DNA from 3 places in the Marinobacterium sp. xm-m-312 genome. Region 3 is predicted to be linked to each of the others. Evidence: predicted binding sites of a transcription regulator. Region 3 holds the regulator's gene; each other region holds the start of a gene.

Region 1 (5,445 bases), on a different contig from region 3:
CAAGGAGATCGGCACAGGCGGCTTCGATCAGTGTAGGGTCCGCTTCATAAGCGACCTCAAAGATCTCACGCATCGCCACGGCCGGCACCACATCATCCGACAGCTTTTCAGCCAACAGATAAGAGAGTGCCGAACGCAAGGTTGGATGGCTGTTTATCGTTGTATGGTAGAAGCTCAACAGAAGCGGCTCGTTAGCACTTAATGTACTCGCCTCACTCTGAAGTGCTTGCCATACCTCTGCAACCGCCTGATCACCCATAATTTAGGTCATATCCTCAAAGAATTTTTTGACTGAATCAAAGAAGCCGTGCTTCTTCGGTCCATGTTTCTGGTGCTCTTCCGTAGAGTCACGGAACTCTTCTAGCAACTCTTTCTGACGTGAAGTGAGGCTGACTGGGGTTTCAACAACCGCACGAACCATCAAATCACCCAAGGCGCCACCACGCACCGGCTTGACACCCTTGCCACGCAGACGGAACATCTTACCCGTCTGTGTCTCTGCCGGGATCTTCAGTTTAACCTGACCATCCAGTGTTGGCACGTTTAGTTCACCACCCAACGCGGCATCGACAAAGCTGATCGGTACTTCACAGTAGAGATTAGCACCGTCGCGTTCAAAAATCGGGTGATCTTTAACACTCACCTGAACATAGAGATCGCCTGAAGGGCCACCGTGTGCTCCCGCTTCGCCCTCGCCTGAAAGACGAATACGATCACCAGTATCAACACCCGCTGGAATCTTAACTTCCAACGTCTTGGTCTTCTGCGTGCGACCCTGGCCATGACAGACATTACAAGGATCAGAGATCACTTTGCCTTCGCCATGACAGGTTGGACAGGTCTGCTGAACCGCAAAGAAACCTTGCTGCATACGGACCTGACCGGCACCACCACAGGTACCACAGGTCTTAGCCGTAGTACCCTTCTTAGCACCGCTACCATCACAGGTTTCACAAGAGACGTAGGTTGGAACTTTTAGCGTCTTTTCACAACCGCGAACGGCCTCTTCAAGACTCAAATCGAGGTTGTAACGCAGATCGGCACCGCGACGCACGCTGGAACGACCGCGACCACGACCACCGCCGCCACCGAACATGTCGCCAAAGACATCGCCAAAGATATCTGAGAAGCCACCTTCAAAGCCGCCGCCCATACCACCTTGGCCACCCAACCCAGCATGACCATACTGATCGTAGGCCGCTTTCTTCTGCGCATCCGACAGTACTTCGTACGCTTCGCTGATCTCTTTAAACTTGAGTTCAGCCGCCTCGTCATCCGGGTTGCGGTCAGGGTGATACTTCATCGCTAAGCGACGGTAAGCCTTTTTGATGTCACGGTCAGATGCATCACGAGAGACACCTAAGAGTTCATAATAATCTTGCTTGCTCATACTGCGTGTAAACCTGTAATTACGCTATCGTGAATATGACAACGCGGGAGTAAAGACCCCCGCGCTGACACACGATTTTGTGAGAGTCTTAACTCTCGTTATTGCTTGCTAAGCTTACTTCTTGTCGTCTTTGACTTCTTCAAACTCAGCATCAACAACGTCATCGCCTGCATCGCGAGCTGCTTCCGCTTCAGCGCCTTGGCCAGCTTCTGCTTGTTGTGCAGCCTCTGCATACATCTTCTGAGCAACACCCGAAACCGCTTCTGTTAGCGCTTCAGTTTTTGCTGTGATCTCTGCAGTGTCAGAGCCTTTCAACGCCTCTTCAAGTGCAGTGATGGCTGCTTCGATGTTCGATTTCTCTTCATCAGAAGCCTTATCACCCGCATCTTCTAGCGTCTTACGTGCTGTGTGAACCATGGCATCACCTTGGTTACGAGCTGCCGTTAGCTCTTCAAACTTCTTATCTTCTTCAGCGTGCGCTTCGGCATCCTGAACCATCTTCTCGACTTCGTCATCGCTTAGACCAGAAGAGGCTTTAATAACGATCGACTGCTCTTTGCCAGTCGCCTGGTCTTTAGCAGAGACGTTTAGGATACCGTTAGCATCGATATCGAAGGTTACTTCGATCTGTGGCATGCCACGTGGTGCTGGTGGGATATCCGCAAGGTCGAAACGGCCCAGCGACTTGTTCTGAGTCGCTTGCTTACGCTCACCCTGAACAACGTGAATGGTTACCGCTGTCTGGTTGTCTTCCGCTGTCGAGAAGGTCTGAGACTTACGCGTAGGGATCGTCGTGTTCTTGTCGATCAATGGTGTAGCAACGCCACCCATGGTTTCGATACCTAGAGTCAGTGGTGTTACGTCCAGTAGAAGAACGTCTTTCACATCACCTGACAGTACCGCACCCTGAAGCGCAGCACCCATCGCTACCGCTTCGTCTGGGTTAACGTCTTTACGTGGCTCTTTACCGAAGAACTCAGCCACTTTCGCCTGCACCATTGGCATACGAGTCTGACCACCGACGAGGATAACGTCGTCGATTTCAGAAGCGGATAGGCCAGCATCTTGCAGTGCAATGCGACATGGCTCAAGTGAACGTTGTACAAGATCTTCAACCAGTGACTCTAGCTTCGAACGAGACAGTTTAACGTTCAAGTGCTTAGGACCTGTTGCATCCGCTGTGATGTATGGCAGGTTAACGTCAGTAGACTGTGCCGATGATAGCTCAACTTTCGCTTTCTCACCCGCCTCTTTTAGACGCTGTAGCGCTAGCGGATCGTTATGTAGATCGATGCCAGACTCTTTCTTGAACTCGTCTGCTAGGTAGTTGATAACCGCAAGGTCGAAGTCTTCACCACCTAGGAATGTATCACCGTTGGTTGCAAGTACTTCAAACTGGTGCTCGCCATCAACGTCTGCAATTTCGATGATCGAGATATCGAAAGTACCACCACCTAGGTCGTACACTGCGATCGTGCGATCGCCGGCAGCTTTATCCATGCCATACGCAAGAGCTGCAGCGGTTGGCTCGTTGATGATACGTTTAACTTCTAAGCCTGCGATACGACCCGCATCTTTTGTTGCTTGACGCTGAGAGTCGTTGAAGTAAGCAGGAACCGTGATAACCGCTTCCGTTACCGATTCGCCTAGGTAATCTTCAGCAGTCTTCTTCATCTTCTTAAGAACTTCTGCAGAGATCTGAGGCGGTGCTAGCTTCTCGCCTTTTACCTCAACCCACGCATCGCCATTGTCCGCTTTAGCGATGTTGTAAGGCACCATTTTGATGTCTTTCTGTACAACATCGTCTTCAAAACGACGACCGATTAGACGCTTGATCGCAAATAGAGTGTTGTCTGGGTTAGTAACTGCCTGACGTTTCGCCGACTGACCAACCAGAGTTTCGCCTTCTGCTGAGTAGGCAATGATCGACGGAGTGGTGCGATCGCCTTCAGCGTTCTCAATAACTTTAGTTTTATCGCCTTCAAGTACTGCTACACACGAGTTGGTAGTACCTAGGTCAATACCGATGATTTTACCCATGTTTAAATCTCCTAATGACACCGCGTTGGGTGCTTAAAACTGTTTTACCTTAACCCCTATATGGGTGTGGTCTTTCAAATATCAAGTCTGGTTTATAAAAAGGTCTTAACCTTTAGCGACCATCACCATCGCAGGACGAACTAAGCGACCATTAAGTAGGTAGCCCTTCTGCATCACCGCAATAACAGAGTTTGGTGCTGCACCTTCCGCTTCAACCATCGACATCGCTTGATGGTGCTCTGGGTTGAACGCCTCACCCTCTGGGTTGATCACTTCTAGATTGAATTTAGCAACGCCATCGATGAACATTTTGTGCGTCATCTCAACGCCTTCACGAAGCGGTTTAACCACCTCATCTTCAACCTGGCTCGCTTCAATAGCGCGCTCTAGACTGTCGATGACCGGCAATAGCTCTTCGGCAAATTTTTCAACAGCGAACTTACGCGCTTTATCCACCTCAACCTCAGCACGACGGCGCTGGTTAGCGATCTCCGCTTGGGCACGAGGTTCAAGCTCTGCCAGCTGTTTTTGCAGCTCAGCAATCGTCGCATTCGCCGCGGCTAGCTCTTCTTGAAGGGATTCAACGGTTAGCTCTTTCGTCTCAACCACTTCAGGCTCTACAAGATTCTCTTCAGCCGTCTCGTCGACTTGACTCTCTTCAACCTGATCTTGGTGTGTCTGATCTTCATTCGCCATGGTATTATCTCCAGAATCATTCAATCTTGTCTCCTATGTGGTATCGGCCAACTGAAATTCAACCCTTCCGCGCGCTTTTTTGACCTAAGGCTGCACTTTTCTATTGCCTAATCCACAAATATTGGTTAAAAACACAGTAACTGTATATCTAAACAGGTATTGAGCCATGTTAACGCTACTCAGCATTCGAAACTTTGCGATCGTCTCGACACTCGACCTAGAACTAAAATCGGGCATGACCGTCGTCAGCGGTGAGACCGGTGCCGGCAAATCGATCATGCTTGATGCACTGGGATTAGCCTTAGGCAAACGTGCAGAAGCCGACTCGGTTCGAGAAGGGGCGAAACGAGCTGAGATTAGCGCCGCGTTCGATATACACGCACTACCCGAAGCGAAACGCTGGTTAGAGGCGAATGAGCTAGAGTCGGAAGAGATTAACGAGTGTATTTTACGCCGTACACTGAGTGCCGACGGTCGCAGCCGTAGCTATATCAATGGCCACCCCTGCCCACTGAACCGCGTCAAAGAGCTGGGTGAGCTGCTTGTCGATATACACGGCCAGCACGAACACCAACGCCTATTAAAGCGTGATTTTCACCGCACCCTGCTAGACAACTACGCCAAAGCCAATGAGACAGCACTGGAAGTACGCAAACTCTTTACCCAGTGGCAATCAAAGCAGAGCGAGTTGAAACGCCTTCAAGACATGAGTGAAGAGGCGAATGCGCAACTGCAACTGTTGAGCTATCAAACGGAAGAGCTCAACCGTTTAGACCCTCAAACAGGCGAAGTGCAAGCCTTAGAAGAGGAGCAGAGGATACTCTCCAACGCAGGTGCAATACTTAACAGTGGCCAACAGATCCAGATGCTTCTTAGCGAGGGTGAAGAGAGCAACGCCACAGCGGTACTCAACCAAGCACTGCATCTACTCAGTGACATCGAAGCGGACTCACCTGCACTGCTGCAGACCGCCGAGATGCTAAACGCTGCTCTGATTCAAGTGGAAGAGGCCGAACGCGAGTTGAGCCATTTTGTTCAACGAGTTGAGTTGGACCCTGAGCGCTTACAAGAGGTGGAAGATCGCTTAACCAGCATCTACGATCTAGCCAGGAAACACCGCATTGCGCCAGAGCAGTTACCGGAATTAAAAGACCAACTAAATACTGAACTCGACTCTTTGGCTCATGTCGATGAGAACTTAGAGCAACTCGAATCCGAGGTTGCTACGGCTAATGCCGCATTGATTGAGAAAGCTCGCCAACTCAGCAAACTACGCAGCAAAGCAGCCAAACAGCTTGATAAAGAGGTGAATGAACAAC
Region 2 (5,445 bases), on a different contig from region 3:
TCGTTTGGCCTCTTCTGCAGCTTTGCGTTTAGCCTCTTCCGCTTGACGCTTCTTAGCTTCCGCCTTTTTCTTAGCCTCTTCAGCGGCTTTTAATTTGGCTTTTTTAGCCTCTGCATCAGCTTTTTTCTTAGCCGCTTCAGCTTTTTTACGCTCTGCAGCTTTACGTTCAGCCTCTGCTCTCTTTTTCTCTTCAGCCGCTTTTTTGCGCTTAGCGTCATCGGCTTTTTTCTTATCAGCGGCTTTTTTAGCATCCTCTTTACGTTTAGCGTCCGCTGCTTTCTTGCGCTTTGCCTCATCGGCTTTGGCTTTCTTGGCTCGTTCCGCGGCTTTTTTCTTCGCAGCCTCTGCAGCTGCTTTATCTTTCATCAATTTCTCTTCAGCGGCTTTCTTTTCAGCCAGAGGCGAAAGATCGACCATTCGAGCCTCGATATGTCGCGGCTGCGCTTTACGATCCACCTCTTGACCGATCCAAACCCCTGAAATAACCACCAACACCAGTGCATGAACCAGTGCAGCAAAAAGGGTTGGCAGAAGATAACTACGATCGAACAAGGATCTACTCCGTCACCAAACCGACTCGTTCAGCTCCAGCACCCTGTAACAGCACCATTAACTGAACCACCTGATCATAGCTCGCTTGACGATCACCTCGAACCAACATCATTTTTCCAGGGTTAACCGAGAGTATCTGCCTGATCTGACCCGCTATCTGTTCGGCGCTTTTCGGAACCGTCTCATCTTCACCCAAATTGATGTAGTAGAGCCCTTCTGCATCGACCGTCACGATCAAAGGCTCTTCATCTTGAGTCTCTACAGGCTCAGAGGAGGCTTTCGGAAGTTCCACATCAACGCCTTGAGTCAACATTGGGGCTGTCACCATAAAGATAATCAGCAGAACCAAGGTCACATCGATATAGGGAACGACGTTAATCTCTGCATTCAATTTGCGCTTTGCGCGCTGACGCCTAATCATCTTTTACCCTTAACGAGCATGAACGCGACGGTAGAGAATACTAGAGAACTCATCGGCAAAGGTTTCGTAACTGTTCAACAAAGAATCCACCGATGCTGAGTAACGGTTGTAGGCCACCACTGCAGGAATCGCCGCAAACAGACCTATAGCCGTCGCGACCAAGGCCTCTGAAATACCTGGAGCAACCGAGGCAAGCGTCGCTTGCTGAACGTTAGCCAGACCACGAAACGCATTCATGATACCCCACACAGTTCCAAACAGACCGACATAGGGGCTGGTAGAACCCACCGTTGCAAGGAAAGGAAGGTGCGCTTCGAGCTTCTCCTCTTCACGAGCCATTGCGACACGCATGGCTCGCTGTACACCGTTCATCACCATATCCGGATCAGCATTTGACTGCTGTGTCAGGCGTGTAAACTCTTTGAGTCCGGCACGGAAAATATTTTCAGCTCCGCTCTCTGAATTAGGTTCAGCATTGGCTTCTCGGTAAAGCTGACCTAAATCGGCACCCGACCAAAAACGCTCTTCAAATGCTTTAAACGCTTTTTGTGCACCGCTAATGACGCGGCGACGTTGAAAGATAACAACCCAAGATAAAAACGAAGCCGCCAATAGCGACAACATAACTAACTGGACGACGAAACTCGCACCAAATACGAGGCTCCAAATCGACAGCTGATCTTCCACACTCAACTCCTGTTAATCCCAAGCTTCCGGATGCGCTTGGGTGATTGATGTAATTAACTCTTTTGGCCAGCGTTTCGGACGCATGGCTCCAGTGACGGATATCACTTCAACTTCTGCTTGGCAGAGGACTCTATCAGACCCCTCCTTAACAACAGCTTGCAGAAATTTAACGCGTGCACCTTGCGGTTTTTTGACGGTCGTTCTGACAATTAACGAATCATCAAGCTTAGCCGGCGCTAAATACTGCGCTTCGACTGAACCTACCACAAAAATTAAATTTTGCTGTGACAGTTCCTGCTGCGACCAACCCGCCGAACGCAACAACTCCGTCCGAGCACGCTCCATAAATTTTAGATAATTAACGTAGTAAACAATACCGCCAAAATCGGTATCTTCTATGTAGACTCTGACAGGCCACTGAAACGCCATAATAAACTAGTTTCCTTCAGGCTTATCGACACCAAAGTATCGGTAAGCATGGTCGGTTAGCACCCGCCCTCTTGGCGTGCGCATGACAAAACCTTGCTGAATCAAATAGGGCTCGAGAACGTCTTCGATGGTGTCACGCTCTTCGCTAATGGCTGCCGCAAGACTGTCCACACCAACAGGACCACCACCAAACTTTTCTAGCATGGCGAGCAGCATTCGACGGTCCATGTGATCAAAACCATGTTGATCGACATTGAGCATATTCAATGCCAGATCAGCCATCTCTTCGGTGATACGCCCATCCCCTTTCACTTCAGAGAAGTCACGTGCACGGCGCAGGAGCCGGTTGGCAATACGAGGAGTACCGCGAGAACGACGTGCAATCTCGTGCGCACCACCCTCATCGATTTCAGAACCACTTAAACGTGCCGTTCGCATGACAATATTGGTCAGATCGGCAATCGAATAGAACTCTAACCGCTGCACAATACCGAAACGATCACGCAGTGGTGACGTCAATAAGCCGGCACGTGTCGTAGCACCGACTAACGTAAAGGGGGGCAGTTCCAGTTTGATCGATCGTGCAGCTGGGCCTTCACCGATCATGATATCGAGCTGGTAGTCCTCCATCGCGGGATAGAGTACCTCTTCGACACTGGCACTGAGTCGATGAATCTCGTCTATGAAGAGCACATCTCCCGGCTCAAGATTGGTCAGAAGAGCTGCAATATCACCCGCTTTCTCTAAAACAGGGCCAGAGGTGGTTTTAATTTCACTGCCCATCTCATTGGCAATAATATTGGCCAGTGTGGTTTTACCCAATCCTGGCGGGCCAAAGATCAGAGTATGATCCAGTGCTTCATTACGCTTGCGAGCGGCATGGATGAAGATCTCCATCTGCTCTCGAACTTGCGGCTGACCTTCATAGTCTTGAAGTGTCTTAGGGCGAACCGCGCGATCATGCACCTCTTCATTGGGTGTCTTAACCGGCGATATAAAACGATCAGGTTCAATCTGCATCTTAGCTTGCCACCATCATCTTAAGTGCCTGACGAATCAACGATTCTGTATCGGCCGTCTCACCCAATTCGGTGACCGCTTTTTCAATCGCCTTAGTTGCTTGCAGCGGTTTATAACCCAATGCGACCAGTGCCGTCTCTGCATCTGCTCTGTAATCGACGGTAGGCTTCGCATCCACGATGGGCATTGCAAAATCACTCAGTTCCGCTTCAACACGGGTCGGTAGCTCAAGTCGATCCAGCTTATCCTTCATCTCGATGATTAAACGCTCAGCGGTTTTTTTACCGACACCCGGCAGACGTACCAGGGCTGTACTGTCCTCATGCTGAACCGTTCGAATGAACTCTTGGACGGAGATACCCGAAAGAATGGTCAACGCCAACTTAGGCCCCACCCCATTCACCTTGATCAGGGTTCGAAACAGAGTGCGTTCGTTTTTGTCGGCAAATCCATAAAGAAGCTGTGCATCTTCACGCACAACGAAGTGTGTATACAGCGTTACAAAGGTGCCGACATCCGGCAATTTGTAGAAGGTATTCATGGACGCTTCCAGTTCATAACCGACACCGGAAACATCTATCAGCAACTCTGGAGGTGACTTCTCTACCAATTCACCTGTTAAACGACCTATCACAATCTGACCTCAATAAAGTAACGCATTGATATTATTCGAAAGCATCTACAATCTCCATCGCCCTTTTACTGAACGACGAGTTCCCGCTGTCGCTATTAAGCCTTGACGGGTATAGGCATGACAAAGTGCGATGGCCAACCCATCAGCCGCATCGATCTGTGGCAACCCCGGAAGTGACAAAATACGTTGCACCATCATCTGGACCTGCCCCTTATCCGCAGCGCCAGTTCCAGCTACTGCCTGCTTCACCAGGCGTGCCGCATATTCATGAACCTCTACGCCTCGATTGACGGCCGCTACGATAGCTGCCCCTCTAGCCTGCCCGAGCTTAAGCGCAGAGTCAGCGTTACGAGACATAAAGACCTGCTCTATCGCACACTCTTGAGGCTGGTAGCGCTCAATCAGTTCAGAGACACCGCTAAAGACTTGGTTTAACTTATCAGGAAGGGTCGCATCTGCGATTTTGATACAACCACTGGCAACGTACTCAGCCTTATTACCCTGAGCATTGATGATGCCGTATCCGGTAATTCTTGAACCTGGGTCGATTCCCAATATCAGCATCGGTCGCCTGTCGTAGAGATTGTTTTAATGCTGTATATACTAACAGTAGTTGTGATTGAGACCAATACCTTAAACAGACAGCGGTTGACAGGCTAAAGCCAGTCACCGGAGCATTAAATTCGATTAGCAAGTCCAATCGATCGCGGTTTGGCGCGGGGCGCCAATACGCTCCTATAGTAGGACTTTGCAACGATCTCTCTGCGTAGCTCGACTGTAGGAGCGAATTTGAGCGCAGCGAAAAACCGCGATCAACTCGCATCTGCGAGTTGTAAGTCTTTCAGCATTTTCCAGAGACACAAAAAAACCGGCTTACTGCCGGTTTTTTTTAATCAAACACTCGATTAAGGTGTTTTACGCAACTTGATGTTTAGGTCACGCAGTTGAGCCGCGCTCACTTCACCCGGTGCTTCAGTCATTGGACAAGCCGCTGACTGAGTTTTAGGGAAGGCGATCACTTCACGAATCGAAGTAGAACCCGTCATCAGCATAATCAGACGGTCAAGACCAAATGCCAGACCCGCGTGTGGTGGCGCACCAAACTTAAGCGCGTTCAATAGGAATCCAAACTTCTCGTCCGCCTCTTCATCACTGATACCCAGTACTTTGAAGACCGCTTTCTGCATCTCTTGATCGTGGATACGAACCGAACCACCACCAAGCTCACAACCGTTAAGAACCATGTCGTAGGCACGTGACAGCTGACCTTCAGGCTGAGCAATCAACTCTTCTGGTGAACAGCTCGGTGCTGTGAATGGGTGGTGAAGCGCTGTCATGCTGCCATCGGAGTTCTCTTCGAACATTGGGAAGTCGACAACCCATAGTGGCGCCCACTCACGCTCAAGCATGTTAAGGTCTTCACCCACTTTGATACGCAGCGCACCCAAGGCTTCGTTAACGATGTTGGCTTTATCCGCACCGAAGAAGACAAGATCACCATCTTTCGCTTCAAGGCGCTCCATAATCTGCAGCGCAATCTCTGCACCCAAGAACTTAACGATTGGAGACTGAAGGCCTTCAGCGCCAGCCGCTAGATCATTCACTTTGATCCACGCCAAACCTTTCGCACCGTAGATTGATACATACTTAGTGTACTCATCAATCTGCTTACGAGTCAGCTCAGAACCGCCCGGTACTTTAA
Region 3 (5,445 bases):
ATGTTACCTCTGACTCATTGAACGGTGTCGATGCCGACGCAGTTCGACTCTACGACCTGATTCGTAACCAATTCCTAGCCTGTCAAATGACACCCGCTCGTTACCTAAGTACCCGTGTCACAGTGAAAGCGGGTGCCTATGAGCTGACCACTAAGGGTCGTGTCTTGCAGTTCGACGGTTACACCCGTGTGATGAACTTCCGCGGTAAATCGGATGAAGATCAGATCCTACCTGACATGCAGGTGGGTGAATCACTAACACTTAAAGCCTTGGACCCTAGCCAGCACTTTACGAAACCGGCACCGCGCTACACAGAAGCGAGTTTGGTTAAAGAGCTTGAGAAGCGCGGTATTGGTCGTCCGTCCACCTACGCAGCGATTATCTCGACAATTCAAGATCGTGGTTACGTCGAAGTTCAAAACCGTCGCTTCTATGCACAAAAAATGGGCGATATCGTTACGGATCGTCTGGCTGAAAGTTTCCCAGACCTTATGGACTTCAGCTTTACCGCGCGTATGGAAGAGAAGCTGGATGATGTGGCAGATGGTGACATCAACTGGAAGGATCTTCTTAACAACTTCTACACACAGTTCGAAGGCGAACTGGAAGCGGCTCAATCAGCGGATGGTGGCATGCGTGCCAATGATCCAACCGAGACCGATATCAGCTGTCCAGCATGTCAGCGCCCAATGATGATTCGTACGGCAACGACGGGCGTCTTCTTGGGTTGCTCTGGTTATGCTTTGCCACCTAAAGAGCGTTGTAAAACGACCATCAACCTGATTCCTGGTGATGAGGTTGTCGCAGTGGATGCAGACGATGAGGCAGAGTCACGTCTGCTTCTAGAGAAGCACCGTTGTGGTAAATGTGGCTCCTCTATGGACTCCTACTTGATCGATGAGAAGCGCAAGTTACACATCTGTGGTAACAACCCAGATTGTGACGGCTTTGAGGTCGAAGAGGGTAACTACCGTATCAAGGGCTATGAAGGCCCTGTAGTCGAGTGTGATAAGTGTAGCGCTGAGATGCACCTTAAAACGGGCCGTTTCGGTAAGTTCTTTGGTTGTACCAACACAGAGTGTAAAAACACACGTAAGCTGCTCAAGAATGGTGAAGTGGCTCCGCCTAAGATGGATCCAGTTCCGATGCCGGAGCTTAAGTGTCAGAAGGTTGACGATACCTACATCCTGCGTGATGGAGCCAGTGGTCTATTCCTGGCAGCAAGCCAATTCCCACGTAATCGTGAGACCCGTGCACCTCTGGTCAAAGAGTTGATTCCACATAAAAATGCGATTGACCCTAAATATCACTTCTTAATGGAAGGACCTCAGCAAGATGAGCAGGGTAACCCCGCTCAAATACGTTACAGCCGCAAAACCAAAGAGCAGTACCTTATGACGGAAGTTGACGGTAAGGCGACTGGTTGGAGAGCTTACTTCACCAATGGTATGTGGCAAATTGAAGCAGCCAAAGCTAAGAAGCGTTAATGGCTGACCTATACTCCCAGCGTGTGAATCAAACACTCGCGTTTGCACAATACGCGCTGGTGGGTATCAACACTGAGTTGACCGGTGAATCGACCAATCGTATGAAGCTTCGTGGCCTGCAAGAGGCTGCGCTGTTTCATTTAGACAGCGCCTATAAAGCCTATCTTAATGAGTTGGCTGAACGTGAGCGTGTCCTGCTGACCCAGTCGACACCCTCTGAATTGAGCAAGGCTTTTAAGCAACAGGGAATCCATTCCAGTGAGTTGGATGAGATGGAGCTGCTCTGTCAGGATTCCGGTAGTTGGTTGTCTAAGTTGATCAGTGCCATCAAAGCTATTCATAAACCCCTACCTCCCTCGCAAGAGAGCGCTAGCCAATCTGACATAGCAATTATAGATTTGGCCAAAGAATCGAGCCTTGAGGAGCAACTGGAGACTGAGTTGCAGGGGTGGTTTGAGCAGTTACGAGCGATGATCCTAAGACATCGCTCTAACGCGCAAGAGTGGTAAACTCAGTTCATTCCTTTCGTTTCAACACCCTTCACAAAAAGATGATCATTTAGATAGTGTCCTGTTGCATCACCAAGAGGGGCTGATTTGCGACTGCTCACATCCATCTGAACAATGGTCGTCTCTGCCGTCGCGACACAGACATCATCTTGGAATAGCACCTGGTAGAGTCCAAATGAGCTGGTACCCACGCGAGTTACACCGGTGCCAATATCCAGACGTCCTGGCCAAGTGATCTCACCTAGAAAGTTCAAATGCAGACTGGCAATGACAAATTCGCAATTGTCATTGGCGAGTGGGTCTTTTGGATCGTAGAGAAATTCGACACGGCCTGTCTCTAGGTAGGTACTGAATGCGGCATTGTTCACGTGGCCCTGACGATCGGTATCGGCATAACGGATCTTATCAAATGTTTGGATAGGGAAGTCGGTTAACTGATACGGCTGCTGATTTGGCTTGTGCGATCCCACACTATTCTCCTTGTAAGTGGTACTCCTCTATTGAGCCTATGATGGTTCAGGGTCTGATTCAAGCTAAATAAAAAAGCCGCTCAAAGAGCGGCTATGGGGGTCTTTGCTACAACGCAGCAAAGGGGGAGGCTAAATTTTTTTACGTACCAATAGACACTCTGTTTCGCTAGAGATCTGAGTGCGTTTCAGTTGGCTGACTAACGCGTCATCGGCAGGGTCATTGTGCCAGCAGATCAGTGTGTGACAGGTTCCCGCTTGCAGTGCGCGCTGAGCAAGTTTGTCTAAACCATGGCGCTTATCACGACGAAGTATCCACACTTTTTTGAGGTCGACACCTGCATCCGCCAGCACCTGCTTAGTCAAAGATTTTGGCGGCTCTAACATAACCAGCCAGCTCTCTTTTTGACTTAATGCGGCAAGCATCGGCAGAAGCATGGTGTTCAGATTTACCTGTGAGGTGTGCTGAACCAGCTCAGTCAAAACCAGTGGTTTAAGACCCGCATCATTCTGTGCAAATTGATTGTAAGCAATCATGGTGATTACCTTTAAAAGTCATTCTGTTGACGAATTACGCCAACACCCAAGCCTTCGATGGTTAACTGCTCTTCACGAAGATCAACTTTAATCGGGTCGAACTCTTCGTTCTCTGCTATCAAGTAGACCATGTGACCATCGCGGTGGAATCGTTTTACCGTGACATCTTCACCGACACGAGCAACGACTATCTGACCCTCACGTGCTTCACGTGTTTGGTGAACTGCTAAAAGATCACCATCCATAATGCCGATGTCTTTCATACTCATGCCGCGGACACGGAGTAGGTAGTCTGCTCTTGGGCGAAAGAAGTCTGAACTGATGGTGCAGTAATCATCGATGTGTTGTTCTGCGAGGATGGGTTCACCTGCGGCAACTTGACCGATGATCGCTAGGCCCTCTTGCTCCTCCTCTTCACCGACGATACGGATACCGCGAGAGGTGCCAGGGATCATCTCAATGGCCCCTTTACGTGCTAAGGCCTTTAGGTGCTCCTCTGCTGCATTGGCAGATTTAAACCCTAGATCGCGAGCAATATCGACGCGTGTAGGTGGAAATCCTGTTTCATCAATATGGCGACGGATGCAATCAAGCACCTCTTCTTGACGATTTGTAAGCTTCATAAACGCCCCCTATGACAGTACTGATTGGAATTTAAATGACTGTCTGTTTATTCAGTATTTGTATTTTTATACAGTATTTTAAATGTCGTCAAGTTTTTTCTGTTTGTATATCCAGTATTTTTGTATGATGGCCAACTAATTCGGAGGCGATGTGCTTAACAAAGAGACCCAAACCACCATACAGACAGCTTATCGCGCATTTCTAAATGCTCGCGATTTAAAGGCTCGTTATGCACAAAAGCATATGATTGCAGCGGTCGCACGGCAGTTGGGTGGTATCTTGTCGGACGATGCGGGTCAGCGTCTGGGTGAAAATCATCTGGTCGCCGTAGAGGCTGGAACGGGCACCGGTAAAACCATTGCTTACCTGCTGGCCGCACTTCCAATAGCGCAGGCTAAAGGTAAAACGCTGATCATTTCCACTGCTACCGTTGCACTTCAGGAACAGCTCTTATTGAAAGATCTTCCTGAGTTGGCTGAGCACGCTGGTATTGAATTTAAGTACGAAATTGCCAAAGGGCGTCGGCGCTACCTCTGTGTTAGCCGATTAGAGTCTCTTCTTAGTAATCAGCAGGATCTTTCACAGTCAGCCCTGTTTGAAGATGAGTTGGCCCAAGTGTTGGGGCCTGAACAGATCAAAGAGTACAGCGGCCTGTTGGATGAGTTTGCCAGTGGTCGTTGGAAGGGTGATCGTGATGAGCTAGAGCGCAACCTGGATGATGAGACCTGGATGCCGCTTACCTCAGACCATATGCAGTGTACCAATCGTCGCTGTGCGCATTTCAACGCCTGTCCGTTTTATCGTGCTAGGGCCGATATTGAGACAACCGATCTCTTGGTGGTCAACCACGATCTTGTACTGGCTGACTTGGCGTTAGGCGGTGGTGCGATTCTTCCTGAACCGGCCGATTCAATCTACATATTTGATGAGGCGCATCATCTGGGTGATAAGGCGACTAACCACTTCGCGCTCTCTATGCGAGTTAAAGCGAGTGAAAAGGCCTTCAAAACCCTGGAGCGTCAGTTAAAAGGGCTGTTGGATGAAGCGGATTCTGCATTGGTTTTGCAAGATCCAATCAGTCGTATTCAATCCAGTCTCAATGTGGTTCAGGGGCATTTGCAGCGTCTGGACGATCTAGTCTCTGAACAGTTTTTGCCACTCCCGGTGGATGAGCGCAGGTTGCGCTACCCGCAAGGCAGGGTACCCGACAGTTTGGCTAGCCTGACACGTGAATTGGCTCAGTTTTTATCACAGGTTGATCCTCAGTTAGAGAAGATTATTAATGCCCTTAAAGGGGCGATGGAAGATGAAGAGTCTGCACTCGATAAGGGTGTAGGGGAGCGCTGGTTGCCACCGCTAAGTACCCAGTTTAGCCGTGTCCAGAAGATGATGTGGCTGTGTAGAAGTTTTTCGCAAGATATTGAAAATGAAGAGGATAAAGTTGCAAGGTGGTTGGTTCGTCATGAGTCTGAAGCGGGTCGCGATATTGAACTTCACAGCGCCCCTGTCTCCGCTCAAAACCATCTTCAAGATCTGCTCTGGGATCAGTGTTACGGTGCGGTTTTAACCTCAGCAACGCTAACGGCCCTTGGGCGGTTTGATTCCCTCTTTACTCAATTGGGTCTCCCTTTGGATACGCCAGCACTGCGAATGCCTAGTCCTTTTGACTACGCCAATAAGGCCGTTTTGCATGTCCCGAAAATGAAGTTCGATCCTTCAAAAGCGGATCTTCATACCGAAGAGGTTGCTGATTGGCTTAACCGAGAGTTACCCAATTTAACCTCTGTATTGGTTCTGTTTACCTCTTGGCGCCAAATGCGT

What was found. Region 3 encodes LexA, which represses DNA repair genes until DNA is damaged. Its sites were predicted from a motif close to TACTGTNTANNTANACAGTA; they were not measured.
Region 1: recN (DNA repair protein RecN) is a predicted target of LexA. The motif match lies at 4,265-4,284, and genes of this name have one in related genera.
Region 2: ruvC (crossover junction endodeoxyribonuclease RuvC) is a predicted target of LexA. The motif match lies at 4,336-4,355, and genes of this name have one in related genera.

What each region holds. Positions count from the first base shown of each region.
Region 1 covers NZ_WBYS01000005.1:185,863-191,307, reverse strand. The annotation lists gene cysE (serine O-acetyltransferase) at 1-259, opposite strand, end outside; gene dnaJ (molecular chaperone DnaJ) at 263-1,390, opposite strand; gene dnaK (molecular chaperone DnaK) at 1,505-3,430, opposite strand; gene grpE (nucleotide exchange factor GrpE) at 3,536-4,126, opposite strand; gene recN (DNA repair protein RecN) at 4,293-5,445, shown strand, end outside.
Region 2 covers NZ_WBYS01000007.1:42,425-47,869, reverse strand. The annotation lists gene tolA (cell envelope integrity protein TolA) at 1-552, opposite strand, end outside; gene tolR (protein TolR) at 557-973, opposite strand; gene tolQ (protein TolQ) at 983-1,660, opposite strand; gene ybgC (tol-pal system-associated acyl-CoA thioesterase) at 1,673-2,089, opposite strand; gene ruvB (Holliday junction branch migration DNA helicase RuvB) at 2,096-3,109, opposite strand; gene ruvA (Holliday junction branch migration protein RuvA) at 3,111-3,743, opposite strand; gene ruvC (crossover junction endodeoxyribonuclease RuvC) at 3,789-4,307, opposite strand; gene aspS (aspartate--tRNA ligase) at 4,649-5,445, opposite strand, start outside.
Region 3 covers NZ_WBYS01000004.1:214,598-220,042, reverse strand. The annotation lists gene topA (type I DNA topoisomerase) at 1-1,487, shown strand, start outside; gene XMM312_RS06750 (DUF6586 family protein) at 1,487-1,996, shown strand; gene XMM312_RS06745 (thioesterase family protein) at 1,999-2,466, opposite strand; gene XMM312_RS06740 (SulA-like leucine-rich domain-containing protein) at 2,596-3,000, opposite strand; gene lexA (transcriptional repressor LexA) at 3,012-3,623, opposite strand; gene dinG (ATP-dependent DNA helicase DinG) at 3,775-5,445, shown strand, end outside.